2 regions of the Anaeromassilibacillus sp. SJQ-1 genome follow, and region 1 is predicted to be linked to the other one. Evidence: predicted binding sites of a transcription regulator. Region 1 holds the regulator's gene; the other holds the start of a gene.

The links. Region 1 encodes LexA, which represses DNA repair genes until DNA is damaged. Its sites were predicted from a motif close to CNAACANNTGTTNG; they were not measured.
Region 2: dinB (DNA polymerase IV) is a predicted target of LexA. The motif match lies at 1,135-1,148, and genes of this name have one in related genera.

What each region holds. Positions count from the first base shown of each region.
Region 1 covers NZ_JBKEIV010000009.1:29,712-44,679, reverse strand. The annotation lists rRNA gene ACGCCZ_RS01990 (23S ribosomal RNA) at 1-2,238, shown strand, start outside; tRNA gene ACGCCZ_RS01985 (tRNA-Lys) at 2,361-2,436, shown strand; tRNA gene ACGCCZ_RS01980 (tRNA-Glu) at 2,500-2,574, shown strand; rRNA gene rrf (5S ribosomal RNA) at 2,633-2,749, shown strand; tRNA gene ACGCCZ_RS01970 (tRNA-Asn) at 2,757-2,831, shown strand; gene ACGCCZ_RS01965 (hypothetical protein) at 3,203-3,418, opposite strand; partial or broken gene ACGCCZ_RS01960 (helix-turn-helix domain-containing protein) at 3,728-3,963, shown strand; gene ACGCCZ_RS01955 (N-acetylmuramoyl-L-alanine amidase) at 4,450-5,496, opposite strand; gene ACGCCZ_RS01950 (5'-methylthioadenosine/adenosylhomocysteine nucleosidase) at 5,734-6,438, shown strand; gene ACGCCZ_RS01945 (cyclase family protein) at 6,540-7,124, shown strand; gene lexA (transcriptional repressor LexA) at 7,212-7,838, opposite strand; gene ACGCCZ_RS01935 (peptidoglycan DD-metalloendopeptidase family protein) at 8,371-9,108, shown strand; gene ACGCCZ_RS01930 (hypothetical protein) at 9,512-9,949, shown strand; gene ACGCCZ_RS01925 (hypothetical protein) at 10,132-11,064, shown strand; gene ACGCCZ_RS01920 (sugar transferase) at 11,061-11,525, shown strand; gene ACGCCZ_RS01915 (EpsG family protein) at 11,654-12,832, shown strand; gene ACGCCZ_RS01910 (EpsG family protein) at 12,895-14,100, shown strand; gene ACGCCZ_RS01905 (ZIP family metal transporter) at 14,153-14,950, opposite strand.
Region 2 covers NZ_JBKEIV010000049.1:76,108-91,075, forward strand. The annotation lists gene ACGCCZ_RS15660 (toxic anion resistance protein) at 1-1,023, shown strand, start outside; gene dinB (DNA polymerase IV) at 1,161-2,378, shown strand; gene ACGCCZ_RS15670 (PPC domain-containing DNA-binding protein) at 2,467-2,886, shown strand; gene ACGCCZ_RS15675 (Dabb family protein) at 2,900-3,199, shown strand; gene ACGCCZ_RS15680 (hypothetical protein) at 3,342-3,680, shown strand; gene ACGCCZ_RS15685 (ABC1 kinase family protein) at 3,640-4,506, shown strand; gene ACGCCZ_RS15690 (hypothetical protein) at 4,509-5,246, shown strand; gene ACGCCZ_RS15695 (YitT family protein) at 5,375-6,247, opposite strand; partial or broken gene thyX (FAD-dependent thymidylate synthase) at 6,894-7,663, shown strand; gene ACGCCZ_RS15705 (dTMP kinase) at 7,660-8,337, shown strand; gene ACGCCZ_RS15710 (DUF2156 domain-containing protein) at 8,330-9,196, shown strand; gene ACGCCZ_RS15715 (GNAT family N-acetyltransferase) at 9,261-10,208, shown strand; gene ACGCCZ_RS15720 (DJ-1/PfpI family protein) at 10,205-10,384, shown strand; gene ACGCCZ_RS15725 (DJ-1/PfpI family protein) at 10,344-10,760, shown strand; gene ACGCCZ_RS15730 (5-formyltetrahydrofolate cyclo-ligase) at 10,772-11,377, shown strand; gene ACGCCZ_RS15735 (endolytic transglycosylase MltG) at 11,374-12,081, shown strand; gene ACGCCZ_RS15740 (endolytic transglycosylase MltG) at 12,068-12,484, shown strand; gene ACGCCZ_RS15745 (endolytic transglycosylase MltG) at 12,405-12,662, shown strand; partial or broken gene ACGCCZ_RS15750 (peptidase U32 family protein) at 12,778-13,122, shown strand; gene ACGCCZ_RS15755 (peptidase U32 family protein) at 13,223-13,894, shown strand; gene ACGCCZ_RS15760 (acyltransferase family protein) at 13,912-14,968, shown strand, end outside.

The DNA.
Region 1 (14,968 bases):
ACCTTTTGTAGAATGGTCCGGCGAGTGTGTGTAACTGGCAAGGTTAAGGACTTCAGGTCTGGAGCCGCAGCGAGAGCAAGTCTGAAGAGGGCGTATGAAGTCAGTTGTACACGACCCGAAACCGGGTGACCTACCCATGTCCAGGTTGAAGTGGAGGTAAAACTCCATGGAGGACCGAACCGACTCCCGTTGAAATGGTAGCGGATGAGGTGTGGGTAGCGGAGAAATTCCAATCGAACCCGGAGATAGCTGGTTCTCTCCGAAATAGCTTTAGGGCTAGCCTCGTATTAGATTACCGGAGGTAAAGCACTGAATGGTCTAGGGGCCGAGAGGCTACCGAAACCTATCAAACTCAGAATGCCGGATAATTGATGTACGGGAGTCAGACAGTGTGAGATAAGTTTCATTGTCAAAAGGGAAACAGCCCAGACCCACAGCTAAGGTCCCAAAATATTGTTAAGTGGAAAAGGATGTGGGGTTGCACAGACAACCAGGATGTTGGCTTAGAAGCAGCCACTCATTAAAAGAGTGCGTAATAGCTCACTGGTCGAGTGACCCTGCGCCGAAAATTTAACGGGGCTAAACAGTATACCGAAGCTTGGGATTCCGTGAGGAATGGTAGGAGAGCGTCGAATGAGGGGTGAAGTCATAGCGGAAGCGGTGGTGGACTTCATTCGAGTGAGAATGCCGGAATGAGTAGCGCGAAATGTGTGAGAATCATATTGGCCGAAAGTCTAAGGTTTTTGGAGGAAGGTTCGTCCGCTCCAAGTAAGCCGGGAGCTAAGGCGAGGCCGAAAGGCGTAGTCGATGCACATACGGTGGAAATTCCGTAGCCGCCAAAAGATTTAAGATAAGGGACACCCTAGAAAGGCATGACCCGGGCGATGGTCGCCCCGGGCGTAAGGGACCGAAATTAGAGTAGGGAAGCATGCTGGACGGGGGCGAGAAAAGCTTATTGTATATCTGAGGCGCCCGTACCGCAAACCGACACAGGTAGATGGGAAGAGAATTCTAAGGCCAACGGGAGAAGGGTAGTTAAGGAACTCGGCAAATTGGTCCCGTAACTTAGGGAAAAGGGACGCCACGGAGACGTGGCCGCAGTGAATAGGCCCAGGCGACTGTTTAGCAAAAACACAGGTCTCTGCTAAATCGAAAGATGAAGTATAGGGGCTGACACCTGCCCGGTGCTGGAAGGTTAAGAGGAGATGTGCAAGCATTGAATTGAAGCCCCAGTAAACGGCGGCCGTAACTATAACGGTCCTAAGGTAGCGAAATTCCTTGTCGGGTAAGTTCCGACCCGCACGAATGGTGTAACGATCTGGGCACTGTCTCAATTACCCGCCCGGCGAAATTGTAGTACCGGTGAAGATGCCGGTTACCCGCGACAAGACGGAAAGACCCCATGGAGCTTTACTGCAGTTTAATATTGGGTTTCGGTAATTTATGTACAGGATAGGTGGGAGACTGGGAAGCCAGCACGCCAGTGTTGGTGGAGTCACCCTTGGGATACCACCCTTAAGTTGCTGGAATTCTAACCTGCGGCCGTGAATCCGGCCGGGGGACATTGTTAGACGGGCAGTTTGACTGGGGCGGTCGCCTCCAAAAAGGTAACGGAGGCGCTCAAAGGTTGGCTCAGCACGGACGGAAACCGTGCTTTAGAGTGTAAACGCGTAAGCCAGCCTAACTGCGAGGGTGACGGCCCGAGCAGTAACGAAAGTTGGAGTTAGTGATCCGGCGGTATGAGAGTGGAATTGCCGTCGCTCAACGGATAAAAGCTACCCTGGGGATAACAGGCTGATCTCCCCCAAGAGTCCACATCGACGGGGAGGTTTGGCACCTCGATGTCGGCTCATCACATCCTGGGGCTGTATTCGGTCCCAAGGGTTCGGCTGTTCGCCGATTAAAGTGGTACGCGAGCTGGGTTCAGAACGTCGTGAGACAGTTCGGTCCCTATCTGTCGTGGGCGTAGGATATTTGAGGAGAGCTGTCCTTAGTACGAGAGGACCGGGATGGACGCACCTCTGGCGCACCAGTTGTTCCGCCAGGAGCACAGCTGGGCAACTATGTGCGGATCGGATAAACGCTGAAAGCATCTAAGCGTGAAGCCGACTCCAAGATAAGATATCCCATAGCGTAAGCTAGTAAGGCCCCTTGAAGACTACAAGGTTGATAGGCTGCGTGTGTAAGCATGGTAACATGTTCAGCTTGGCAGTACTAATAGGCCGAGGGCTTGACCATAGTTCCTTGGTTCAAAGCTTTTTCAGTTAGCTTCTATCTTAAATCTTTATTCAGTTTTCAGTGTACTGGCAAAAAGTATGCTGGCGAATGGTAAGTCGCGGAGGCGGCGAGACCACAGGTCTGCACCATTAGCTCAGTTGGTAGAGCACCTGACTCTTAATCAGGGTGTCCCGGGTTCGAGTCCCTGATGGTGCACCATGAAAGAAGTCGGACGACGGAGGTCGGAGAGATCTCTGGCCTCTGCGTAAGACTGAAAGATGTGGCCCGTTGGTCAAGCGGTTAAGACAGCGGCCTCTCACGCCGTTAACGTGGGTTCGATTCCCGCACGGGTCACCAAAAGCAAACAAGGAAAGTGAATATAGAGAGCTATTTAGACAGGAATGTACTAAATAGAGTTGGTGTCGATGACGATGAGGGTCCACCCGTTCCCATCCCGAACACGGAAGTTAAGCTCATTAGTGCCGACGATACTTGGCTGGCAACGGCCTGGGACAATAGGAAGATGCCAACATAAACATTCCTCCTTAGCTCAGCCGGTAGAGCATGCGGCTGTTAACCGCAGGGTCGTTGGTTCGAGTCCAACAGGGGAGCCACTTTTTGAAGGAACTACATCTTTTGTAGTTCCTTTTTCGTTGTATACAAATTTTTTGTAGTCCTCAGAACGTTGGATTTGTAGGGCAGTTGTTTGTTTTTTAGCGATGGATGGATCTTATTAAAGATCAAAATATATACGTATTAACTGGATTGTAGAATGAAAACGGATATTAAAGGGAGTGGGATGCGTTCGTATTAAGAGATAGATTGTTCTGATTTGTGAAGAAAATGGGCGAATGGATTCTTCACGAAAAATTTCTTTTGTAGTTGCAAAGCTGGTGTTTTGAGAACGGATGGTATCCCCGAATTGAGCCGTGGACGAGAGATCACAATCTCTGCATCCCTTTTACGCCGAAGACGTTGACTGATTTCACCAAGGATGGGCTTCCGGGGAGACACCGGCAGTTTTCAAAGCATAACCATTAAAGTCAATTTTAAGGGAGCCGATTTGAATTTCGAAGAGCTTGTTAAGTTTGATGCCGTCGGCCAAGCGGACTGATTCGTTGTTCGAAACAGCATGGATTAGCTGTCCTTCGGTGCAGAATACCGTAGGAGCAGAATTCTCTGCGTGAATGCAGTGACGCACCTGGTCACAAGAGCGTAGCGACAGGATGTGTAGGAGAGGGTATTGTCTCAGAGAAGCTCGCCTTTCTTTAAAGGTCGTTTAGGACGGTGGACGGAGGCGATTAGCACATGCTAATCAATAGACATAAATAAAACTGCACGCGGATTTATTATACATGCAATAAGTTAACTATTACTGATTAGAATATAACATATTTTCAATAGTTTACTAATTTTGTTTACCGTGGTGAAAAGTAGAACGCAAGTATCTGCTATCAAGGAAATGATTCTCTTAAAATTCACTTGCATAAAAATAAAGAGGGTGTCCCCAATGAAGCAGCCCACATTCCACGGCAGGGCGCTTCTGCCCTGTTAGTTTTTGCAGAGGCCCGCGCTGGTGATCCGCAGGCAGTGGAACGCCTCTTGCGGTACTATGACGGCTACATGAATAAGCTGTGTACCCGGACACTCTACGATCTGGACGGTACGCCTCATGTGCGGGTGGACGAATACATGAAACACCGCTTGCAGGCAAAACTGGTGCAGGCCATCGTAAACAAGAAATAGCAAAGACAAAGGAAGCCGCCAAGGGTTAAGATGAACGCTCCGCGCCCTTGACGGCTTTCTCCGTCTTTGTAACCAAGCGGGCGCAAGCAGAAATCCGCTTGCACTCGCTGATATCATGGTATTCGTGTCTACGCATTTAGAGGGTGAAAAAGCCCGATGCCATTGGGCCTATCCGGCATGATTGGACTGTTGGAAATGTCAAACCATTCTTGCCTCTGTAAACATAGTTTGAAATACGTAGAAAACCGGCGTGGCATTTCATTGTGAAATAGCACGCCGGTTCCTTTAGCAACCTCGTTTGTCAGCCGTTAAGTTAATAAGTTTCTCTTACTTCCTTATTGGCGTTCCCCAAACTACGAATCGATGGATTCATAGGAAAGGGGCATCCTCTTTCTGTCTGCAAAAATATCTGAATTTCTAAAAAAAGAGGGTATCCTTCCGTCATTTCATGACTTTTAGGACACCCTCATGGCCTCATAGATTCTCTTAAGCAGTTGGAGTAATTGCTCCTGTTTCCTCTGTTGGATTGGCGACATACTCTCCTTCGGCGGAAGCGACAGGACCGCCGCCAATTTGCATGGTAGGCCCGGTCACAGTCACCGTACAGCGCACAGAAGTTCCGGTTGGCGTGGTGGCAGAGATCACGGTTTCGCCTGCGCTCATCCCCAGCACGAAACCACCCTGGTCAACAGAAGCGACTGCCGGATTGCTGGAACTCCACACCAGACTGGGCACCGTTTGACCAGTGGTGGAGGAAACATTCAGGATGATTGCGGTTCCAGTGGAAAGGTTCGCAAAGATACGATCCATCGAGAGGCCGGATGCCACCGCTGTTCCAGTACTGCCTTTGGCAAACTCATTGACAGCATCCGCAAGGCTCTTGGCCATCGTATTGATGTTACTCTTAATCCAGGCGACGTCCTGTGGATTGTCATGGAAAGCTGTCTCAATCAATGCATGGGGCATGGTTGGCAGGTACATCTCCATCAAAGCGTCGTTATAGGCGAGCTTGATATTAGATTTATCTGGATAGTTGAAGGTTGATTGTAAAACTTTTGCAAAGCGCAAGCTTTCGGCACTCTTTGTGTAGTAATAGATACGAGTACCGCGGGTTTTTCCCGTGGCTGCGTTGGAATGGATCGCTAAATAGAGGTCACAGCCCGTATTTTTAGCTTCATTCGCGCGATTGGTCAAAAAGGACTTCTGGTTGGCAGAGGAGCCTGTTTGTGCGCCTGGCAATACATAGTCAATTCCATAACTTTGTAAATAAGGAATCATCGCTGTTGCAACTTGGCGCATGTAATATTCCTCACTGCCGCTTCCATCACAATAAGGATTCCACGGCTGTGCAGATGGACTCAGATAAACTTTAAAGCGCCCATTCGGACCGTCATATTGCGCATTAGAAAGGGTATGTTCTTGTACTGCCTCCGATGTAGAGGCGGCCGCCGCACTACAAAACGACGCCGAAAACAGGCAAAGGGTCAAGCCCAAGGCAACGGCGGAAAAAAACCTTTTCAATGTACGATTCATCTTTTTTTCTCTCCATCCTCTCTTTTCTCATAGGTTGTTGAACAGTTCCAATTATATTACAAAAATTAGCCGAATACAACAGAAATTTTGTGATTATGTAAAGTAATTGCAATTCCATTTCCAATCAGGTATACTGTAAAAAATAGGCAGTATTTTGGGATGATACAGAGCGGTATCCTATTTTAATTTGGACAACGTCAAAAACTGTAATCTTATTAGAAATGGCGGGATGCAATTATGATCGGAATCATTGGCGCGATGGCAATTGAAGTGGAAGAAATTCTTGCGAAACTGGAACATCCACAGACGGAAACCATCAGTGGAATGGATTTTGTACGCGGCACAATCCGAGGAGTGGATTGTGTGGTCGCGCGTTGTAATGTCGGTAAAGTCAATGCGGCAATCTGCGCCCAAACGATGATCTTACATTATGCACCGGATCGAATCATCAATAGCGGCGTTGCAGGGGGAATCGGCGCGGATGTCAAGATCGGGGACCTCGTCCTGGCAGACGGAGCCATTCAACACGATGTGGATACGACGCAGATCGGCGACAAGATTGGCATGGTATCCGGTATTAACCTGGTTGTAATCCCCACCTCCTCAAATATGAATCGGGTACTTGCCGAAGCGGCTAAATGCTGTGCATATCAAGGGGATGTTCATGTCGGGCGGATTGCTTCCGGCGATCAATTTATCAGCAGCGCGGAAAAGCTACATTGGATAGCCTCCACGTTTGGCGCAATCGCCTGCGAAATGGAAAGCGGGAGCATTGCCCAAGTATGCTATATCAACGGAACCGAATATACAGCGGTTCGTTGTATCTCGGATAATGCTGACAGCAATGCCGGAGTTGACTACGAACAATTTTCAACCTTTGCTGCACATCAGACCACAGAGCTGCTTTGTACAGCGCTTCCAATGCTGGAAAAGGCCAAATAAAGCGGCAAGCAAGAATTCCCTATTGATAAGACAAACTAGATGGTCTATTTCTTTCAAAATATTACAAAAATATTACAAGAAAAGGAAGGAGGCGGAGAAGGATGAAGGTCATTGACATTTCGCGGGAGCTATTTTCTACACCGGTTTATCCAGGAGATCCCGTGCCACGCCGGGAGTTGGTGCGCCGGATGGAGCTGGGGGACTCCTACAATCTCTCCGGCTTCTATACAGGTTGCCACTCAGCTACTCATGTGGACGCGCCACGTCACTTTATCGACGACGGAAAAACCGTGGATGAGATGGAACTCTCCCGTTTTGTGGGGCGTTGTACGGTAGTAGCCGCACAAGGAATTGTCACTGGCGCGGACATTGACCGCATCATGCCCTATTGTGAGAAGATGCTGCTGTTTAAAGGCGAGGGAGAGGCCTTTTTATCCACCAGCGCTGCATTTGCACTGGCATCCGCGGGTGTCACACTGGTGGGAACAGATGCATGGAGCATCGGCGCGCCTCATGCAGAAGAGGGGCCGCATGTGGAATTACTCAGTGCAGAAATACCCATTCTAGAGGGATTAGATTTATCACAGGTCGAAGAAGGAACTTATACATTGCTTGCATTCCCTCTTTTTCTAAAAGGGGCCGAAGCTTCTCCGGTTCGGGCTGTTTTATTGGATGAACTGGATTGACCTAAAAAATGAAACAAGGCGCAGTTCCCCTCTATCACACAGGAACTGCGCCTTTTCTCGATTCCTTTATGAAAATGGAAGTACGCTTCATTTATAATAACGAATGACCGCGGCGACTTTTCCGATTACTGCCACATCGGTTGCATAAATGGGCTCATAGTCGGGGTTATCGGGTTGTAAGCGAATACGGTCTGCTTCCCGGTACAGATACTTAACGGTAGCTTCATCTTCAATCAGCGCTACAATCATCTCGCCGTCTTCGGCAGTAGAAACTTTGCGCGCAACTACGAGATCCCCGTCCAAAATTCCAGCACACTTCATACTTTCCCCGCGGACGCGCAAGGCAAAATACTCATCGGCATTCTGGTTGGGAGGGCAGAAGGGGACGTACCCCTCCACTTCCTCTACAGCTAAAATCGGCTGTCCAGCCGCCACACGGCCGACTACAGGAACTTGCATGGTGGGTTGTTCTCCCGCGAGGTGAATGGCGCGGTTAAGCCCGGCGTCTCGGCTGATATAGCCTTCTCGTTCCAATGTTTTCAGATGTGCATGAACACTGGAAGTAGACTTCAATCCAGTTGCCTTGCAGATTTCCCGTACCGTCGGTGGAAGGCCCCCCTGTGCACGGCTCTTTAAGTAATCGTATACTTTTTTTTGGCTTTCTGTCAACATGTTTGCATCCTCACTTTCCTGGTGCAGCTTCCTTATAATCATTTGCAGAAGATTTTATAGAGGATTTGGAAAAATAGACAATCCACTGGGAAGGGATTAAAGAATCCATCCTCTGCACAGTATTTCAAATAAAAGTAGGTGGAAACGGATTCTTATGAACCTCATTTCACCCATCGATTCATCTCCTATATTATAACACAACCAATTGAAAAATGTAAACGTTTGTTTGCAAAAGTTTCCGAAGATTTCTTTTGAAACCAGCAATTTTTGGCAAAACACACGGAAAATCGTTCAAAAAATCTACTGAAATAGTTTAAAGAATATTCATAGCATCGTAACAACTGAAAGAGGTAAAGTGAGTATAATAAAACTCGTAATCAAGCAATGGAGCCGCACCAGAACTTGATACATGTTCTACCCTCCTCAATATACCCCTCAAGCTAAGAAGAAAGACCGAATCCGAAAGGGTTCGGTCTTTTTTCGTGTTTTCTGGAATGGGGATGGAACGTCTATTTTTACATTTACCGCATATTCCCCGGAATAGGTGGCAAAAATAGACTCGGAGGTGCAACGAATGACTAATAACCATTATCAGAAGAACCATTCATCCGGCGGGTCTTCCAAAGGCTTTTACATTGCTCTGGGCGTCTGTTTAATTGCCATCGGTGTGGCCGCCTGGACGACGTACGATAGCGTCATTAACTATGCAACACCGGAGGAGGACGTCCCATCCAGCAGCCAGACAACCGCCTTTCCGGCTAATGAGGCGGTAAGCGGGGTGCTAGAAGTACCACAGAGCAGTCGTTCAGCGGTGTCCTCATCAACGCCGTCGAGTGCCGCTCCAAGTAGCCAAGCGCCAGCTTCGAAGGCGCCTGTTTCCTCAGAGGAACCGGTTGTCAAGACGACAACGGTCCCGGAGACATTTTCCTATCCAGTCGGAGATACTGTGGTACAAAAATTTAGTATCGAAGATCTTATCTATTCCAAAACGATGAAGGATTGGCGCGCACATGCAGGTGTAGATTTTGCCGCAGAACTGGGAGACGAAGTAACGGCGATCGCGGATGGAACCGTTAAAAATGCATATCATGACGATCTATTTGGCAATGTGGTATATATTGAGCATGGTGAGATCGGCGGCTGTTATTGCGGATTGGAAACCATGGATGTTAAGGCAGGGGACACGGTAAAAGCAGGCCAGAAAATTGGTACAGTTGGTACCACTCCATGCGAGAGTGCGGACGATCCACATCTGCATTTTGCAGTCAAGAAGTCGGGAAAATGGATTGATCCATTGACTATTTTTGAATAAGGCGCCCCCGTCAGCGCTTAGGGGCACAAAAAGCAGAGCGAAAGGGATTTTCCCCGGAACTCTGCTTTTTTGTGTTTATCATAAATGAAAATTAGAATAAATTCATAAAAATTACAAGAATGTTTCTGGAGTTATTATAGAAATTGTGATACACTAAACATAGAAAGAAAAGTACTGATTCCAAAATAGGTCTGGAATCCTGTTGATGGATGGGGTGGCGATCAAGTTGGATGGGAATTCGGCTGTTTGGTGAATCCTTTACAGTTTATTCATGAAATGGACACTGAACGTTACCATAACTGGCGGATTTTTTACTATACTTAAATAGGCGGGGATTTACAGCCCGTGTAAGTGGCAGGTTTCCCCGGTAGGTACACAATGAGATTGACGGAAAGGAGGTAAAATGGTGAGCGACAGAGGAGCGGTTCTGGTTTGTGTTACAGGCCAGCGCGATTGTGACAGATTGATTAAAGCAGGAAAGCGAATCGCAGAAGAACGGTCGATTCCTTTGCATGTGCTATGTGTACAGCCGACTTCGGCGGGATTTGATGCCGATTGTGAGGAGTTGGAGTATCTGAGACAGACATCGCGCGATGTACAGGCAGAGATGTCCGTATATTTCCACGATGATGCCGCATTATTGGCGGTTGGGTTTGTAAAACAAATAGGAGCGACTCATATTGTGACAGGGATGGCGGAGGCCCCTGTCAACGGATTTGTGGAAGTTCTTCATAAGCTTTTGCCCAGAATTCCGATTTCGATGGTGGCAAAAGACGGAATCATATATAATATCTGCCCAGCAAACAGAAAGGCAGTTTCTGCCAGAGCAGCACACGCATAATTGCCATTGACAAGGCTGAGAGGCCCGGCTAAACGCCGGGCCTTTTTTGATGACTTTTGAATGGCCTGTGACGGAAATTGGCAAATCAGAATTTCCTTTGGGAAACTTGCCATTTTGTCCGCAATGCCGTACAATAAACACAACCCCATGGGATTTCCCGCAGAAAGGAGAGGGACAAGCAAATGTTAAAGGAAAACCAACGAATTTTTAATATAACCATGGTCGTTCTGGATGTGTGCATCTGTTTGGTTTCCATGGTGCTGGCGTTCCTATTCCGCTTCAATGTACTCGATGGGGGACATGACCGGATTGGAATCCTCTACTATTTGCGCCTGATGGTCCTGGTAATCCCTTTTTACTTTTTAATTTATCAATATTTCGGTCTGCACGATTCGTTTCGCAGCAAGGGCTTGGTATCCGAAGTGGGGAAGATTGTACAGGCCAATGTTCTGGGAACCGTATTCATTTTTGTGTTGGTCTTTTTTTTGAAAGAAGTGAATATTTCCCGTATGGTGATCGCCCTGTTTGCGGCCTTTAACACCCTTTTCAGCTCTGTGGAGCGCTTTGCGATTCGGAAGATTCTCCGGCGTTTACGCGAGAAGGGGTATAACCTCAAGCGGTTATTGATTGTGGGGTGGAATGAGGCCTCGGGTGAATTCTACGATAAAATACTTTTGAACCGCAGTTTGGGTTATGACGTCTGCGGCTATTTGAGCAACCAGCCAGAGAGCACCGGCAGACGAACGCTTCCCTATCGTGGAACTTTTCAGGATTTAGCGAGTTTGTTGGAAGAAAAAGAGATTGATGAGGTCGTCATTTCCCTCGATTACGATGAATTCCCTGCATTGGAGGAGATCATTGATACCTGCGAAAAAGAGGGGGTCAAGTCGAGCTTACTCCCATTTTATACGAAGTATCTGCCTACCAGACCTTACATCGATGTTGTAGAGGGTTTGCCATTAATCAATCTGCGCCGTGTACCGCTCGATAATTTGGTAAATGGATTTTTGAAGAGAAGCTTTGATATTTTGGTATCCTTTGTGGGGCTGGTATTGTTGTCCCCTGTTCTGTTGGTAGTAGCGATTGGGGTGAAATGTTCTTCCCCGGCCCCGTGATCTATCAGCAGACGCGCATCGGACGGAGGAAAAAGGAATTCACGATGTATAAATTTCGTTCGATGAGCCTGGAAAACAATGCGGATATGACGACTTGGGGAACACGAAAGGACAACCGGCGCACTGGCTTTGGCGCATTCCTGCGTAAGTATAGCATTGATGAGTTGCCTCAGCTCTGGAATGTCCTTAAAGGGGATATGAGCCTAGTTGGACCGCGACCCGAGCGTCCCTTCTTTGTAGAAAAATTTCGCGAAGAGATCCCGCTCTATATGATGAAACACTTGGTCCGGCCGGGAATTACCGGCTGGGCACAGGTAAATGGCTGGAGAGGAGATACCTCCATCGAAGAGCGAATCAAGTGTGACATCTATTATATCGAGAACTGGACCTTTCTATTTGACATCAAGATTCTGTTTTTGACCATATTTAAAGGAATTGTGAACAAAAGCGAAGATCTCTGAAAAATGTTTGCTGCTGTGTTATAATAAGAAGAACCATTTTCACAGATACAGCGGGGAGTGCCCGCGATAGCCCCTTCCCATGCATGGAGCGCTTGTGGAGAGAACACTACTTTTGAGGGGGATTGCCCGTGCAGCCCTATTATGGATTGTTGCTGGCGCTTGTCGCGTCTGGTCTTTTATTTTGTGAGCGGAAACCCAGCAGGCGAAAGGATGCCCTTTTTCTAGGAGGAGCCTCCATACTGTTGATCCTGTTTGCAGCCCTGCGTGGGGAAACGGTGGGGATCGACTATCCGATGTATCAGGCGTATTTTGAGCAAATGCATCGGGGAGGTTGGCAGTTCCTGACAGGGCCGGAGAATGAATATCGGATTGAGTTTGGTTTTAGCCTGTTGAACTATGTGGTTTCGCGGTTTACCGGGGATGTACATGTGTTTATGGCTGTTGCAGCCGCCATCCTGGTGGGCTTGGAGGCAATCGTCCTTTATCGGGATTGTGCAATCCCATGGCTGGGCATGTTCCTCTTCGTCAGTTTCAACTTTTTTGGCAATTCCATGAGTTTTATCCGGCAGTCGTTTGCGATTGCTATTTTTCTGTTTGCGATTCGATATCTGAAGGAGAAGCGGTGGCTCCCCTACCTGGGAATCGTATTGTTGGCGGCGACTTTTCACAAGTCGATTCTAATATTGCTACCCTTCTACTTTTTGGCGCAACTTCCCATTCATTGGAAGACGATCACCCTGTATGCCGGTGGTACTTTACTGGTGTCGCTGCTATTTTGGCCAATCTTTCAGGTTGTCACCCGATTTGTTTACCAGTTTTATGCTACGGAAGAGGGCCTGTATTTTCTACGGGGGCGCAGTTGGCAGACGGCGCTGATTCCCGTTTTGATGACGATTACCGCGCTGCTGACAAAGAAGCTTCTATTACAGAGGAATTCACAAAATAAAGTGCTCATTCATTTAGCCTTATGTACAGGGGCATTGTTTGTACTGACCTGTCAACACTACATTTTTCAACGTATCGGAAACATTTTTTTTGCCAGTGCAGTCTTTCTCATTCCAGAGATCTTGAAGAGCATATGTGTCGAGACGGATGTATGGAAAGAGGAGGAATCGAAAAGGCACCAAAGCGAGGCAGAACGAAAACGGCGTTTGAAGGAGCGCCGTAGAATGCAGAGCCGCGCCAATTGGCACAAGCAGTACTATTTCTATGGCGTAGGGGTAACGATCTTCTTTGGAATATTGTATTATGTCTGGTTCCTTTTGCAAAACCGTATCAACTTGATTCCATATGTCACCTTTTTTTGACATATGTCGTCGGGCCAAGGATAACAAACATCGAAAGTATTGAGAAAGAGGGCGATTCATATGTGGGCATATGCCATAGTTGTCTTTGTTGTTTTGCTCCTAGGATTATTCTTGGGGAATGGAGACCGAGCCGCAAAAAGGAAATCCTATTCCTATGTCTTTCTTCGGTCGTTTTGATTGTTTTTTCAGCTTTGCGTGCTACAAATGTCGGTATTGATTATTATCAGTTCTATGTCCCATTTTTTGAAAATGTCCGAAGCGGCGGTTGGAGTTTTTTGGTCAGTGATGCCAATCCATATCTCACAGAATTTGGATTCAGCCTGTTAACTTTTCTGATTTCCCTTGTAACCGGGAATGTATTTGTGTACATGGCAGTGATTGCCACCATCATGATTGGATTGACGGCATGGGTCCTTTACCGGGATTGTTCAAAGCCATGGATTGGCATGTTTATCTTTGTGGCGTTCAATTTCTTTGGAAACACGTTAAGCTACATTCGTCAGTCCTTGGGAATCGCCATTTTTCTATTCGCTATTCACTATATCAAAGAAAAGCGAATCGTTCCCTATATGTTGCTTGTGTTGTTGGCAGCAACCTTCCACAATTCATTGTTATTGATGCTCCCTGTATATTTTTTGGCACAGATTGCAATCAACCGAATATCGTTGGGAGTCTATGGTGGAATGACTATATTGGTGCTTGTCTTTTCCTGGCAAATTTTTAATTTGGTCACGCAGTTTGTCTATCAGTATTATGCGACCGATCAGAATCTTTATTTTATGCAGGGGCGCGACTTTATGACCGGTTTTATTCCGGTTTTAGCCATGGTTCTAATGATTGCTTTCCAAAAGCTTCTGCTCAAGAAAAATCCCCGCAATGTGGTTTTGGTGAACATAGCGATGTATGCGGGAATCTTCTTTATCTTCACATGGAAACACTTCTTGTTTCAGCGTATTGGAAATATCTTTTTTACGGCAGCGATCTTATATGTCCCGGAACTGTTGACGGCTCTCCAGGCGACTGGAACAGAGGAAGAAAAGCAACGGCGTTTTTTGGCGGGAAAGGGAAGCTGGAGAAATTACGGGTATGTTTATGGAATAATCGCCATGATTATACTGGGGCTCATCTATTATTTCTGGTTTATCCAGCAAAACCGCATTAATCTGCTGCCGTTTTATACAGTATTTGATGAAATCCAGGTGAGTGCTCTTCGTGTGCAAGCAACTACAACGACGTTCCTGAATACTTTGGTGCAAACATTTGGATAATAAAAAGGAGACGTTCTTTTACAGAACGTCTCCCATTCCTGATTGTTTTATGTTATCCAAGCGCCACGTCTAAAATCATCATAACCAAGAATCCCAACATGACGCCCATAGTCCCCGTGTGAGAGTGTTCGCCCAAATGTGCCTCAGGGATCAGCTCTTCGACCACAACGTAAATCATAGCGCCTGCGGCAAAAGAAAGAAACCACGGCATCAGTGGAGTAACAGAACCGGCAATCAAAACAGCCAAAAGGCCGCCGATGGGTTCAACAATGCCGGAGAGTGCGCCATATATAAATGACCGGGTGGTGGAAAGTCCTTCCTGTTTCAAAGGCAGCGAGATTGCGGCGCCTTCCGGAAAGTTCTGAAGGCCCATTCCAATGGCCAGTGCCATAGCGCCGGCGAGTGTCACCGGGGTTCCCTCCTGCGCTACAAGCGCAAAGGAAAGGCCAACTGCCATCCCTTCCGGGATGTTGTGCAAGGTTACAGCAAAGACCAACATGGTTGTGCGTTTCAGTGACGAGGAGATTCCCTCCGGTTGGTCGCTGCCAGGATGTAAGTGTGGCAGAATTCGGTCCAAAACCATTAAAAACAGGCCGCCTAAAACAAAACCGCCGGCCGCAGGAATCCATCCGATGGTCCCTTGCTCTTCTGCCATTTCAATCGATGGTATCAAGAGAGACCATACAGAGGCTGCAATCATGACGCCAGCGGCAAATCCCAAAAAGATGCGTTGAAGATTTGCTTTAACGCCTCCGCGAAACAAAAAAACCATAGCTGCGCCGACTGCCGTACAGAGAAAAGTAAATCCTGTACCGGTCAGGGCCAGCCATGCGGGGTGCATTCCTACCATTGAAGTCCTCCTTTTTAT
Region 2 (14,968 bases), on a different contig from region 1:
CGTAGCTTAACGCCGGAAGAACGCCGGATGGTGGACGATTTTGCGGCCAAAATTCAATTGAGCAATTCCAATATGATCTTGCAGTATGGTGCAGGCGCACAGAAAAAGATGGCAGACTTTTCAGAGGATGCGTTGAGCAACATTCGTACAAAAGACCTTGGCGCAGTAGGAGAGATGCTTTCCAGTGTTGTTACAGAATTAAAAAGCTTCGATGTAGAGGAAGAGGAGAAGGGATTCTTTGGCTTTTTCAAACGGAGTGCAAATAAAATGACAGCCTTGAAGGCCAAGTATGATAAAGTGGAGGCCAATGTCGAAAAGATTTGTGCGGTGTTGGAACGACATCAGGTGCAATTGCTCAAGGATGTTGCGATGATGGACAAGATGTATGAAATGAACAAGGTTTATTTCAAGGAATTGTCCATGTATATTTTGGCAGGCAAAAAGAAACTTACGCAGGTTCAGCAGGAAGAACTGCCTCTCCTGGTGGAGAAAGCAAAACAAACCGGCCTGCCGGAAGACGCCCAGGCAGCCAATGATCTTGCTTCTCTTTGTAACCGCTTTGATAAGAAGTTGCACGACTTGGAACTCACCCGAATGATATCCATCCAAATGGCGCCAGAGATTCGGTTGGTGCAGAGCAATGATACCCAGATGTCGGAGAAGATTCAGTCCACGTTGGTCAACACGATTCCGCTTTGGAAAAGTCAAATGGCGTTGGCATTCGGAATTGCACATTCTCAACAGGCGGCGCAAGCACAGCGCGAGGTAACCGATATGACAAACGAGCTGCTTCGCCGGAATGCCGCGACACTTAAAATGGCGACGGTCGAAACGGCAAAAGAGACGGAACGTGGGATTGTGGATATGGCAACGCTGCGCGAAACCAACCAAAGTTTAATTTCTACATTGGACGAGGTCATGCAGATTCAGACGGAAGGCCGCCAAAAACGCCGTGAAGCGGAGATGGAGTTGAGCCGTTTGGAGGATGAACTCAAACAAAAGCTACTGGAAATACACGGTTAACCAAAGAGTAAAGCCGCTTCGGCATGGAAATGCCGGGCGGCTTTTTTAGAAAATATTGGTATTACAAAATGAATACTGGATTTTTAAAGGGGTGCGCTTTATAATTAGAATAGAACGTTTGATTGGAGATGGAACGCATGGAGCGTACAGACCGTGTTATTCTACATTGCGATTGCAACGCTTTTTACGCTTCTGTTGAGTGTTTGTTGCATCCAGCATATCGGGATGTCCCGATGGCAGTATGCGGAGATCCCGAAAACCGCCGCGGGATTGTACTTGCCAAAAATGAGAAAGCCAAACGCTTTGGCGTTCAGACAGCGGAAACCATCTGGCAAGCGCGGCGGAAGTGTCCAGAGCTGGTGCTTGCTCCACCGCATAGGGATCAATATGCCAAGTATTCAAAACAGGTAAATGCCATTTATCAGCGTTATACTGATTTAGTGGAGCCCTTTGGAATTGACGAGAGTTGGCTCGATGTGACCGGCAGTCAAAAGCTATTTGGTACTGGAAAAGAGATTGCGGACCGGTTGCGTGAAGAGGTCAAACGAGAGACTGGCCTGACCATTTCAGTTGGGGTGTCCTTTAATAAAATTTTTGCCAAACTGGGAAGCGACTACAGAAAGCCTGATGCAACCACGGTGATTTCACGGGAGAACTATTCGGAACTGGTGTTTCCTCTCTCGGTGGATGCCCTGCTCTATGTAGGAAAGAGTGCGCGGGAGACTCTGCAAAAAATGCGTATTCGTACAATCGGGGACTTGGCCCATGCAAGCCGCAAGACTTTAGTAGCGAGCTTAGGGAAGGTGGGTGGAGAATTATACGATCATGCCAATGGTCTGGATACGAGTCCGGTAAAGAGCGTTTACGAACCGAAAGAGGTAAAATCGGTGGGCAATGGTCTAACATTTAAACGTAATTTGATCGGCTGGGATGACATCCGACTGGGTGTCACTGTTTTAGCCGATACAGTTGCCGCGCGTATGCGCCGTAGTGGCGTAAAATGTTATACAGTGCAACTTAATATTCGCAATCCAAGTTTCAAAACCATTTCCCGTCAAAAGCCTTTACATGTACCAACTTTTCTGGCAAAGGAACTAGCGGATACTGCGATGGAACTTCTAACGGAATCGTGGAACCCCAACGCGCCAATCCGCATGTTGACGCTCACCGGTACAAACCTAGTACCAGCAAAAGAGGCGCCAGGAGAGCAGATGAGTCTGTTTGAACATTCCAGGCAGAAAGAGCGGAAGAAGCAGGAGAAGTTGGAGACCACTTTGGATGCCATTCGTGCAAAATTTGGAAAAGATTCCGTATCCATCTGCGGCGTTCTGCAGAATGACATAGGGGCGGATTGACTTGCATTCCAGCCGATGTCTTGCTAAAATGAGGAAAAGCAAATTCTATACAGATACAGGTTTTGGGCTGGAAAGGAAAAGCGATCCAATGAAATACAGTATTTTTGGAGATACATATGTTGTACGCCTGCAAAAAGGCGAAGAGGTACTCACATGTTTACAGGAGCTCTGCCGGAAGGAATCGATCTCTTTGGGAATTGTTTCGGCGATTGGAGCAGTTAAACATGTGTCAGTGGGTGTCTATCGAGTGGAAGAACAAGAATATATTGCAAAGACCTTTGATGGGGTGATGGAATTGACATCCCTTCTGGGGAATATTACCGAAAAGAACGGGGAGCCTTACCTGCATTTGCACGCCACCTTTGGGAGGCTCGATGGCAAGGTGATTGGCGGCCACCTCACGGAAGCTGTGGTGAGTGCTACCTGTGAACTGTTTATCCGAAAAATCGAGGGATATGTGGGGCGTAGGCTGGACCCGGAAACAGGGTTAAACATTTTTGATTTATAAGGAGGATCTACCGATGGTCAAGCATATTGTCATGTGGAAGCTCAAGGATGAAATCAAACAAGATGGTTCAGAAGCTTTGGTCGCTTCGCTGCAAGAACGTTTCAAAGCACTCCTGGGGGTTGTGCCGGGGTTGACTGAAATTGAATTCGGCGCCAACTACAACGGTGGGGAATATGATATTGCGCTGTATTGCGCATTTCAGACAAGGGCGGATCAGGACGCATATCAATCGAATCCGGCGCATCTTGCAGTGGCGGAAACGGTGCGTGCATCTACTTGTGGCCGCGCCTGTGTTGACTACGAAATCGAATGATAAAACCGGAAAGCCCTTCCCCTTATGGGGATAGTTGCTTTCCGGTTTTCTTTTTGTGCAAAGTATGTTATGATGGAAAAAATAGATCAATCTGGGCATGCTTTCTATAAAAACTGTGTCCAAATGTAAAGGAGGAATTGCCATGTTGGCGGAGTTAGGAAACGATCTGAAAAACCTTTTGTTGGCTGGAGTAGGGGCCGTTGCAGTGACTGCGGAAAAGTCGGAGGAGCTTTTGAAAGAGCTGGTGAAGAGAGGGGAACTCACCGTAGAACAGGGCAAAGTCCTCAACGAAGAGTTGAAACATAGGATACAGGAGAAAAAGCAACCGGTCAAACAGGGTGAACCGTTGTCCTCTCAAGGGTGCAGCGCGCCCTGTGTAGATGTAGAACGGATGAGTCGAGAAGAAAGAGCACAACTGCTCAAGAAGTTGCAGGAGCTCGATGCGAAGGAACGGGATGGAAACGACAAAGCCGTTGAATAATTCCCCGGGGAACGGTAAGCGCCTGGGGGAAATCTTGCGCATTTTGGGAAGGCATAAGCTAACCCAGGGAATTACCCCGGAAAAACTGCGTGCGACGGTAGAGGACTTGGGGCCTACCTTTGTCAAGTTCGGACAAATCATGTCTATGCGGCATGACATGCTTCCTGCCGAATATTGCGAGGAATTAGCAAAGTTGCGCACAGACGTTCAACCATTGGCGTTTGCAGAAGTGCGCCACGTGGTTGAGGCTGAATATAAGGTGCCTATGGAGGAAATCTTTTTGTCCTTTGAAGAGCAGCCAATTGGATCAGCGTCGATTGCGCAGGCACATATGGCGGTATTACGGGATGGCCGGCCGGTAGTTGTAAAAGTACAACGTCCGGGTATCCGCGAGACGATGGCCGAAGATGTGGCGTTGCTGCATCGTGCGGCACGTTTACTGAATCTCACAGAAGTGGGCGACGTAGTAGATCTGAACATGGTGTTGGACGAAATGTGGACGGTTGCACAACAGGAGATGGATTTTCTGTTGGAGGCGCAGAATGCAGAGGAATTTCGGGCCTGCAATCGGGATACTGCATTTGTGGATTGTCCGGAAATTGATCACCGGCACACGACTACCCGCGTGTTGGTGATGGAATATGTGGATGGGGTCCAAATCGACGACGTGGATACACTGCATCGGGAAGCGTATGACCTTGAAGAGGTAGGTTTAAAGCTGGCGGACAACTATGTAAAGCAAGTGATCGATGACGGCTTTTTTCATGCAGACCCGCATCCCGGAAACATCCGTATCCGCGGGGAAAAATCGTCTGGATCGATTTAGGCATGATGGGCCGCCTCACAATACGCGACCGTTCCTTGCTTCGGGACGGGGTAAAGGCCATTGTCAGCGGGGATGTGGAACATCTAAAGCAGATTGTGCTGACAATGGGCGTGCATTCCGGGCGTATTGACCATGCGCGATTGTATGGCGACATCGACGATTTTCTGGCAAAGTATGCCAAGCTGGATTTGGGGAGTATGGATCTTGGACAGATCATCGAGGAATTGGTCGGCCTTGCACGGGAACATCGCATATCCGTGCCGAAAGGGATCTCTATGCTGAGCCGAGGCGTGCTCACTTTAGAGGGGGTTCTTGCGGTTGTCAGCCCAAAGATCAATCTTTTGGAAATTTTGGCAAATCGGATGTCGGCAGAAATCCGCAAAGATTTTGATTGGATAGAAGAGCAAAAAGGCCGTTTCAGAAACTTGTATGAATCCAGCCAAAAGGGAATCCGTATTCCCGCACAGATGTCTGACCTGCTTCGAATGGCTTTAAAAGGTCAAGCAAAAGTCAACTTAGAAGTGATTGGTTCCGAACAGCCGTTGGCCTCTTTGGATCGCATGGTCAACCGGCTGGTAAAATGTATCCTATGCGCTGCTATGTTGCTGGGGTCCTGTTTGCTTTGTACCACCGGAATGCAGCCAAAGCTTTTGGGAATCCCATTGGTGGGGATGTTAGGTTTTATTGCGGCACTCCTTATGGGAATATGGGTACTTTGGGATATGCACAAGCATAAATAGGACTCATTTTACACAGTTAAAAGTATATGGCGTTAATAACAGAACCCCCGCTACGTCCCATTGGGATTTGTAGCGGGGGTTCTTGCAAATTATTTTGAATGGTTTTACAGAGATTGTTTAGATCATTACTATACGCTATGGAAACCTTTACCGATGATTTCGCTCGTATTGGAAATCAGGATAAATGCACCTGGCTCTACCTGCCGGATGTATTGCCGGAGCTGTACAGCCTGGTATCGCTTGAGTACGGTAAATACAATGTACTTTTTATCGTGGGAAAAGGCGCCTTCTGCTTCGCAAACAGTGGCACTGCGACCCAATTTATGCACGATAAAATCGCAGATTGGCTCCGGGGTACTACATACAACATTGAAGTATTTACAAAGGTTGATGCTTTCGATGACGTTGTCGATCACCAGCGATTTGGTAAATAGCCCCAGCATTGAGAACAGAAAAGTCTTTATATCAAAGATAAAGAACGCGGATAGCGTGATCAACAGATCGCTCAATAGGAGCGCATTGCCAATATTGACACTCGTATATTTCTTTAAGATCATCGCAACAACATCGGTGCCGCCGCTCGACGCGCCAATGTTGAACAGGATGGCAGAACCAAGGCCGGGGAGGACAATCGCAAAGACCAATTCCAGCATGGGATCGTCGGTCAGAGGCTTGTCCAAGGGCCAGAAATATTCCATTCCGGAGAGCGCTACTGACAGCAACATACTGGAATAAACCGTGCGTACACCAAAGCCCTTTCCCAAAAAAAGAAATCCTAAAATCAGCAACAAAAGGTTAACAATAAAGTTGACAGTACTGGGAGAGATGGGCATCACCTGACTGACGACAACAGCCAAGCCGGTCACGCCTCCGAAGGTAAAGTTATTTGGAAACTTAAAAAAATAGATTCCCACTGCCATCAGTAGGGTACTGGCTGTGATAAGCGCATATTCTTTAAAAATCTTCTGAACGGTTTCCTGGCGTGGCATCGTAAATTTCATTGTGATCCCCTCCAAAGAAAAACGTCATTTTCTCTATAACCTTTCGAACAATTGAAAGCGGATATGTGTAAGGACTTATGAACGTATCGCAAGAATCTTGCGTCAAGAAATTTTTTGAAATTATTGGAATTTATAAAAAGAGGATTTCCCCCGAGAGATTGTTTTATTGGGATACAAAGAATCGGTCAGGGATCTCATAATCGCCTTACGGCCGATCAATCCTATTTACATAAAGTAAGGATGCCTTATCAGAAGCCATCGTGCTGGAATTCTTGAAACAGTAAGAATCTCTTTTTCGGCATTTTGTAAGATCAATGGGAGATTGTCCCATAGATAACTGGTGTGCATATCCTTTTCTCTTTGGGCAATTCATAAACACCCATTTCTTTCCCGCAGAGCAAGTTTTTACCATCTTTATCTTACTATACAGCAGCAATATTTTCAAGAAGTCCATGGGAGGAAAGCGAGGCTCCCCCTTGCGTAGAACAGGGGGGCGGCCTGTCTACTTGAATCAAAAGGAAGAATTTGTTATAATACAATCGATTATTGCCGAAAAACGGGAGGAAAAAATCCACCGTATGAGAACGGGATGTAGATGCCGCCGGCTACTTCCCGCACCTGGAAACCGGCGGGGAATGGAGTACTTATGGCGAGAGTTACCCTTCTGACGTATACTCCCCAGCCGGAGAAAACGGTTGCCATGGCAGCCAAGCTTTGCTATTCGCCTTCTGCGATTGACGAAATCGGCGAGGGGTTAACGGAAGAAAAGACAGCTTCTTTGTACAGATGCTGGCAGATATTGGCCACGAAAGTCCGATTGAGCACGCTTCGTTCACTTTTGGAATTGAAGGTGTTTCACGCTCGCTGTTGGCGCAGATCACGCGCCACCGCATTGCGTCGTTCAGCGTACAAAGCCAACGCTATGTAGCGGAAAGTGATTTTGCTTATGTCGTGCCACCGGAGATCGAGGCAATTCCGGAGGCAAAAGCGGAATTTTTGGCAGCCATGGAGGAAGACCGCCGGCATTATGAACGTTTAACCGCTCTTTTAAAAGAAAAACATCAAAAGACTTTGTTGGAAGAGGGAAAGAGCGAAAAAGAAGCAGTTCGTACTGCGGAGAAGCGCGCGATTGAAGATGCGCGTTTTGTATTGCCCAATGCTTGCGAAACCAAAATGGTCTGTACGTTTAATGCACGTTCGTTACAAAATTTCTTTGCGCTTCGTTGTTGCAATCGCGCCCAGTGGGAGATTCGGGATATTGCAACCCAAATGTTGTTCTTAGTGCGTGAGGTTGCGCCGCATCTCTTTGCAAATGCAGGTCCAGGTTGCCTGCGCGGCGCATGTCCGGAGGGGAAAATGTCCTGTGGAAAAGCGGCAGAGGTGCGTGCTTTTTTCCGTGTGGAGAAACCAGTATGAGTGGGAAATTAATTACCCTGGAGGGGCTGGACGGCAGTGGAAAGGCGACGCAGGCCGAACTGTTGTGCCGGGAATTGAACAGGCAGGGGGCGCATGTACGGAAAATATCGTTTCCAGATTATGCACAGCCCTCGTCCGTGCTGGCTAAGATGTATCTGGATGGCAAATTCGGTGAGAATCCGGATGATGTGTCCGCCTATGCAGCTTCGTCGTTTTACGCTGTAGATCGTTTTGCAAGTTATGTACAGTTCTGGAAAGAGGACTACCAAAAGGGGACGGTTATTGTTGCAGACCGGTATGCCACTTCCAATATTGTGTTTCAGATGTCCAAACTTCCCCGGAGCGAATGGAATACCTTTATCGAATGGGTGCAGGATTATGAATACAGTAAAATGGGTCTTCCCAGACCGGATTGCACGATTTATTTGGATATGCCCCCACCTGTGAGTCAAAAGCTTCTAAGTGCCCGTTACCATGGCGACGAGCGAAAGAAGGACATTCATGAGAGAAATACCGCTTATCTGCTTGCGTGCAGGGAGGCCGCGGCATACGCGGCAAAAATGCTCGGTTGGCTGGTTATAAATTGCGCAGAGGGCGACAATGCTAAACCTATGGAACAGATTCACAGGGAATTGATAAAAGAATTGGCAGGAGAGATTCATTTATATGTTTAATTGGAAAATTCCAGAAGTTTCAGATCGCGAATGGATGCAACCGGCGCTATCCGCATCCGGTGGGATGGGGAGCGAGTTCGCCTTTGGTACGCTGTATCTTTGGTCTTGCGCATATGGCACACGGGTTTGCCAGCACGATGGACTAATCTTGCGTTGTTCTGGTCTACCGGATAACCGGACTTATCAGATTCCATTGGGCCCGGGGGACTTGCGCAGCAAAGTGGAACTTGTGCTCGCAGATGCGAAAGATTACGGTTGTAAATTTCGCCTATGGGGATTGACCAAACAGGAGACAGAACAGCTGGAACAAACGATGCCAGGGATGTTCCGCTTTCAGCTGGATCGGGACGCCTCGGATTATATTTATGATTCGCAGGCGTTGATCCACCTTTCCGGACGGAAGTATCATGGAAAGCGAAACCATTTGGCACGGTTCCAACGTTCTTATAATTGGTCCTATGAGGATATTACACCGCAAAATTACGCCGACTGTAAAGCGATTGCCCACGAGTGGTGCGTACAAAATGGTGGCTGTGGCAAAGAGGATGGTACGGACAACGAAAATTGTGCGATCAATATGGCTTTTCGTTCTTTTGAGGAGCTGGCGCTTTCCGGCGGGCTGTTGCGCGTCGATGGGAAACCAGTGGCCTTCACCGTGGGGGAGGAAATCAATCCGGAGGTTTATCTTCTCCATTTTGAAAAGGCGCTGAATGGATACGAAGGGCTGTATGCAGCCATCAATCACGAATATGCGGCAAAAAATCTGGAGAACTATCGTTATATCAATCGGGAAGAGGATTTGGGAATTGAGGGCTTACGCAAGGCAAAGCTCTCCTATAATCCGGCTATACCTTCTTGAGAAATATTCTGCGACCTTGCGTTCAGAAACAGAAGAAATCACGGAATTGGAACAAAAGAACTAAGTGGAAGGCGGTGCGGCGGTGATCGGTTTTGCAAATTGGGAGGACCGCCCGGTATTGGCAAAGCTGTGGCAGGTGTGTTTTGAAGAAGAAAGGCGATATGCCAACTTCTTTTTTAACAATGCATTTTGTCCAGAAAATTGCTTGATTTATCGCGTCGGCGGCCAACCGGCAGCTATGTTACACCTGTTGCCAGCGAGCATGGTTTGTGGCGGAAAGGCCGTGCGTATTCATTATGTCTTTGCCTGTGCGACTGCGCCGGAACACCGTTCCCACGGATATATGAGTGCGCTGTTGGCTTATGCCGCCTTGGTGGGCGCCCAGAGGGAAGAGCAGTTTTCAGCAATCCTGCCGGCGAATCCCTCTCTTTATGCGTATTATGCGAAGTCCGGTTATCAGACGTTTTTTGAGCGGGATGAGTATTTACTCCGCGCTGAACAGCTGCGTGAACAAGCCGCCGAGGTGGAGGGGCGGAAGTATTTACCGGCTGAGGTATTAAACCGTATACGCAACACCCTGTTACAGAATTGGGAGGGAGCAGTCCTTTGGGACGACCGCGCGTTTTGGTTTGCATCAGAGGATAATCGTGCCTATGGTGGCAGATTGGTTTGTACACATGGGCCAGCATATGCGATCTGTCGGTATGCTGGAGAAGGGCTTTGTGAGGTGACGGAGCTGATGTGCACGACAGAGCACTTGCCTAAATTGTTCGGGGCAATGCTACAGGAGATGCCGGCTTCTAATTATCGAATTCGTGCTTCCCAAGGGAAGCGGACTGTTGGAGATGGCCGGGCTTTCCTCCCTTTCTGCGCCGGAACCTGTGTTTTGTGGAATGCTCCGGCCGTTAGACGGCGCTTCTATGGATCAATTGCAAGTTGGAGAAAAAAAGCCATATCTTGGCCTTGGGAAAGATTAAAATCAATCGCTGATGAAAGGGGCGTTATAAAATGATCTATGTTTTTCTGGCAAATGGGTTTGAAGAGATTGAAGCGCTGGCAACCGTGGATATCCTTCGCCGTGCGGAGCTGAATGTAAAGACTGTAGGAGTAGGCGGTAAGACTGTCACGGGTTCGTCATGGAATTCCGGTGACTGCGGACATCGAAGAAAAGGAAGTCACCACCGATGATATGGAGTTGGTTGTGCTTCCGGGCGGTATGCCGGGAACACTGAACTTAGAAAAGTCTCCGATTGTCAAAGCGTCCGTACAGTATTGCTTGGACAACAGTCTGTATGTGGCGGCCATCTGTGCGGCTCCCTCCATTCTGGGACATATGGGGGCGCTGAAAGGTTGTACAGCGACCTGTTTTCCCGGTTTTGAAAAGGAATTGGAGGGGGCGAGCCTTTCTTCGCAGCCCGTCTGTGTCAGTGGGCGTATAATTACCGGAAAGGGTGCAGGCGTTGCGGATGGACTTTGCTCTGCGCATTGTGGCGGAGCTCTGTGGATCGCAGGCATCCGTTGCGATCAAAAAATCCATTCAGTGTCAAAATTGACCTGCTTATAAAGGACGGTCGCATGTATATCAAGAACATCAAGGAACTGAAAAAGAACTTGCGCGCACGTTACCGGCGTTACCGGGAAAAAATGAATGTGGAGCAAAAAATTCGTCTGGATGCTTCGATTCAATGCCGGCTTTTGACATTAGAGGAGTACACGCGGGCAGATACGATTTTCATCTATGTGAGTAAGCCCATCGAGGTCGACACTTTGGCGATCATCAATGCCGCGCTTGCCAATCACAAGAAAGTGGCTGTGCCGCGTTGTGTACCAGATACCTTTGATATGGAATTCTATTACATTACCTCCTTGAGCGATCTGGAGAAGGGTACATTTGGCGTATTGGAGCCCATTGTGGACAAGTGCGAACATGTGGGAGATTCGTATGGACGTGCGCTTTGTATTGTGCCAGGACTCAGTTTTGATGCGCAAGGGTATCGCTTGGGATATGGGAAGGGCTATTACGACCGCTATCTTGCACAGTTCCGCGGTATCACAGTTGGCGTGTGTTACCTGGGGTGCATCCAGTGGAATCTGCCCCATGGGTATTACGACAGGCCTGTGGATATTTTGATTACAGAGAAATATGTCCGCAGAATTGCGAGGCAGGAGGATACGCCATGAACGACGATAAGCGCAACGAAGAACTGCGCCGGAAAAAGGTAGAGAACTTCCGGGTGCAGATTCCCGAGGACTCTTTTTCGGAAGGACAAGAATCCCGGGGCAGAGAACCGTCGGTTTTAAATAGCTATAGTGATCCCCAAAAAAAGCGCCGGGCACCGGACGTTCGTACAGCAGAGCGCAATGCAGCAAAACGGGCGACACAAGCACATAAACAGCGCAATAAGCAAAAGCGTGGAAGAAATAAACTGTTTTTCCGCTTGGTCTGGCTGATGATGGTTCTGTTTATCGGCATTGCACTGGCACAGTACGCAGTGGCCGGTATCAATGATATGTTGGCCATCGGCCGTGATAAGGTCAATGTGACCGTCGAGATCCCTAAGGGGGCAACAACGGATCAGATTGCGGAGGTGCTCCAAGAGCAAGGAGTCATTCAGCGGGCGGACTTTTTCAAGCTCTATTCCAAGCTAACAAAGTCGGACGGCCACTATAACAACGGTACTTATAAGCTGAATACCAGCATGGATTATGAAGCGATTATCAACAATTTGCAGTCGAATGCCAACCGTGTGGATATTGTGAAGATCACGTTCCCAGAGGGAGTGAACGCTCTTGAGGTTGCGCAGCTTTTGGAAGAAAACGGCGTTTGCTCTCAGGAGGATGCGCTGAACTATATCAATTCTACAGCTTTGGATGAAAAAGTATGATTTCCTGAAACAGCTGACCGGTGACCGGTACTATCATATGGAAGGGTATCTATTCCCGGATACGTATGACTTTTTCAAGGACGAGGCCCCGGAGGATGCTATTTCCAAATTGGTCAACAACTGTGACCGGAAGCTCACAGAAGAAATTCGGGAAGAAATCGCAGCCAGTGGGATGACGATCGATCAAGTGATGACATTGGCCTCTATGATTCAGGCGGAGGCAGCGGATGAAGAGGACATGTATATGATCTCCTCCGTATTCCACAACCGCTTGAACAGCGATGGATTAAATGGGCTTTTGCGCCTCCAATCCGATCCCCACCATGTACTATCCGTACCGTACGAAGAGTGCGATTCCAGAGGACATTCGGGAAACGTATTCCAGCAAGTACAACACGTATGAAATCGAAGGCCTGCCTACCGGCCCGATCTGCAACCCTGGCGCGAAGGCGATTGATGCGGCTTTGCATCCGAAAGACACGGATTACTATTATTTCTGTCACGACGCAGACCGCAATGCCTATTACGCAAAGACCTTGGAACAGCATCAGCAGAATCTACAGAAGGCGGGGTTGCGATGAATGACATGAAAGAGAACCGGCGGAGCTTTTGGCGCCCGCCGGCGATATGGAACGTCTGCAAGCAGCGCTGGACTTTGGGGCGGATGCCGTGTATCTGGCGGGACAGATGTTTGGTATGCGCACGGCTCCATCCAATTTTACCCGCGAACAATTGCAGGAGGCTGTCGCTTTGGCACATGCACGGGGTGTACGGGTATATTTGACCTGTAATACCGTACCGCGCAATCAGGAGATCGATCTGTTGCCCGACTATCTTGCATTTGTACAAAATGTAGGGGTAGATGCGTTGATTGTAACCGACCTCGGCGCGATGGACCTTGCAAAACGCTATGCGCCCAAGGTAGAATTACATGTTTCTACCCAGGCGGGGATTGCGAATTATGCTGCGGCAAATGCTTTTTATCAGTTGGGTGCCAAGCGTGTGGTATTGGCGCGCGAAACAACGCTAGAAGAAATCGCAGAGATCCGGGCAAAGACGCCCAAGGATTTAGAAATTGAAGCCTTTGTACACGGGGCGATGTGTATGTCTTTTTCGGGGCGGTGTCTGCTTATCCAATTATATGGCAGGGCGGGATGCCAACCGGGGAGCTTGTGCACAACCGTGCCGTTGGAAATATGCGTTGGTGGAAGAGAAACGTCCCGGTCAATACATGCCAATCTATCAGGATGGAGAGGGTTCCTATATCCTGAATTCCAAGGACATGTGTATGGTACGCCACCTTCCGGAGCTTCTCCGGGCAGGGGTCACCAGTTTGAAAATTGAGGGACGGGCGAAGTCGGCATATTATGTAGCGGTGACCACAAACGCTTATCGTTGGGCTTTGGATGAGCTGGCTCAACATCCCGATTGCTCGGTTTCCCCATGGATTGTCGAAGAATTGGAAAAGATTAGCCACCGGCCATACAGTACGGGCTTTTATCTAGGCGGAGAGCCGGGGCAGGAAACAGTCCAGGGGGGATATGTCCGCAACTACGAAGAGATCGCCGTCTGTGAGGATTATCATGACGGAATCGCTATTTTATCGCAGAGAAACCGCTTTTTCCGCGGAGAGGTGGCGGATGTATTGGAAATTGGAGAGAAGCCGTTTGATCTGCCGCTAGAGGAATTGTTCGACCAGGATGGTCAGCCCATCGAGGCGGCGCCGCATGCGACGATGACGGTACTTTTAAAGACGGATCGTCCGTTGAAGCGGGGGGCGATTTTGCGTCATCGCCGCCCGAAGGATTCCTAAAAAAGGGGGAAGTCCATTTGGAAGCTGTACAGACCACTTCACCACAAAAGGCCCGATATGATTGGGTGGATGCGCTGAAATTTCTCGGCATTTCGTCCATCTACGTAGGACATATGGGAACGGCAGCGGGGACTCTCTATCCGTTCACCTTTCAATATTGTGTGGCTTTATTCTTTTTGGCGTCGGGCTTTTTTGCGCCGCGTGCAGAGCAGCAATCGTTTTGGCCTTTTTTAAAGAAGAAACTTTGTACCATTGTGTTGCCGTATTTTGCTTTCAGCGCGATTAATCTGGTGGTGGATGTGCTCACCTGGGGATGCTCTTTTACCGAGTTTGTTGATTTGATTTTGGCGATGTTTATGGGCGTACGAACAAAAACAGTTGCAGCCGCCCTTTGGTTTCTTCCTTGCCTGTTCGTCATTTCCATTGGCCATTATGCTCTGAAGAAGTTCCTGCGGAAAGATTGGCTGGTGGTATTGGTGAGCCTCGGCTTTTACATCGCAACGGAAATAGGAATTCCCTATCGTCCGGTAGGAGAGCCGCGCATGTTTTTTGGAATCGACAGCGCGATGTGCTATATTCTCTACTATGCTTTGGGGGCGGTCCTTTTCCCCTATTTAAAGGAGTTTCATTTTCATGGGCTAAAACTCTGGGCAAAGGTGCTTTTTTGGGGGGCAGCCCTAGTATGTACATTTGTAGCATGTGTCGTCTATTTCAAAGGACCTTCGTTTCCGATCGATGCCCTGCCCTTTCAGCTGCCAAAAGCAATTCGTGTATTTTATTCGGCGGGGCTGGCTCTCGCCTTTCTGTTTCTAAATTTTATCGGCTCAAAATTGCTCGCTCATGTGAAAGCCTTTACGGAGATTGGCCGCAATACGTTAATTCTGTGTGGGACGGAGAACATCATGAAGGAAGTTTTAGCCGCTTTGGTGTCCCTTACAGGGTTGAAGCTGGAGATCCCTTCACAGTTTGCTGCATTTGTCTATGCGTTCCTGCTGTTGTATCTCTCCAGTAGGACGATTGTGCCATTGATTCGAGACCATTCTAAAATCCTTTCCGGGACATACCGATTTGAAA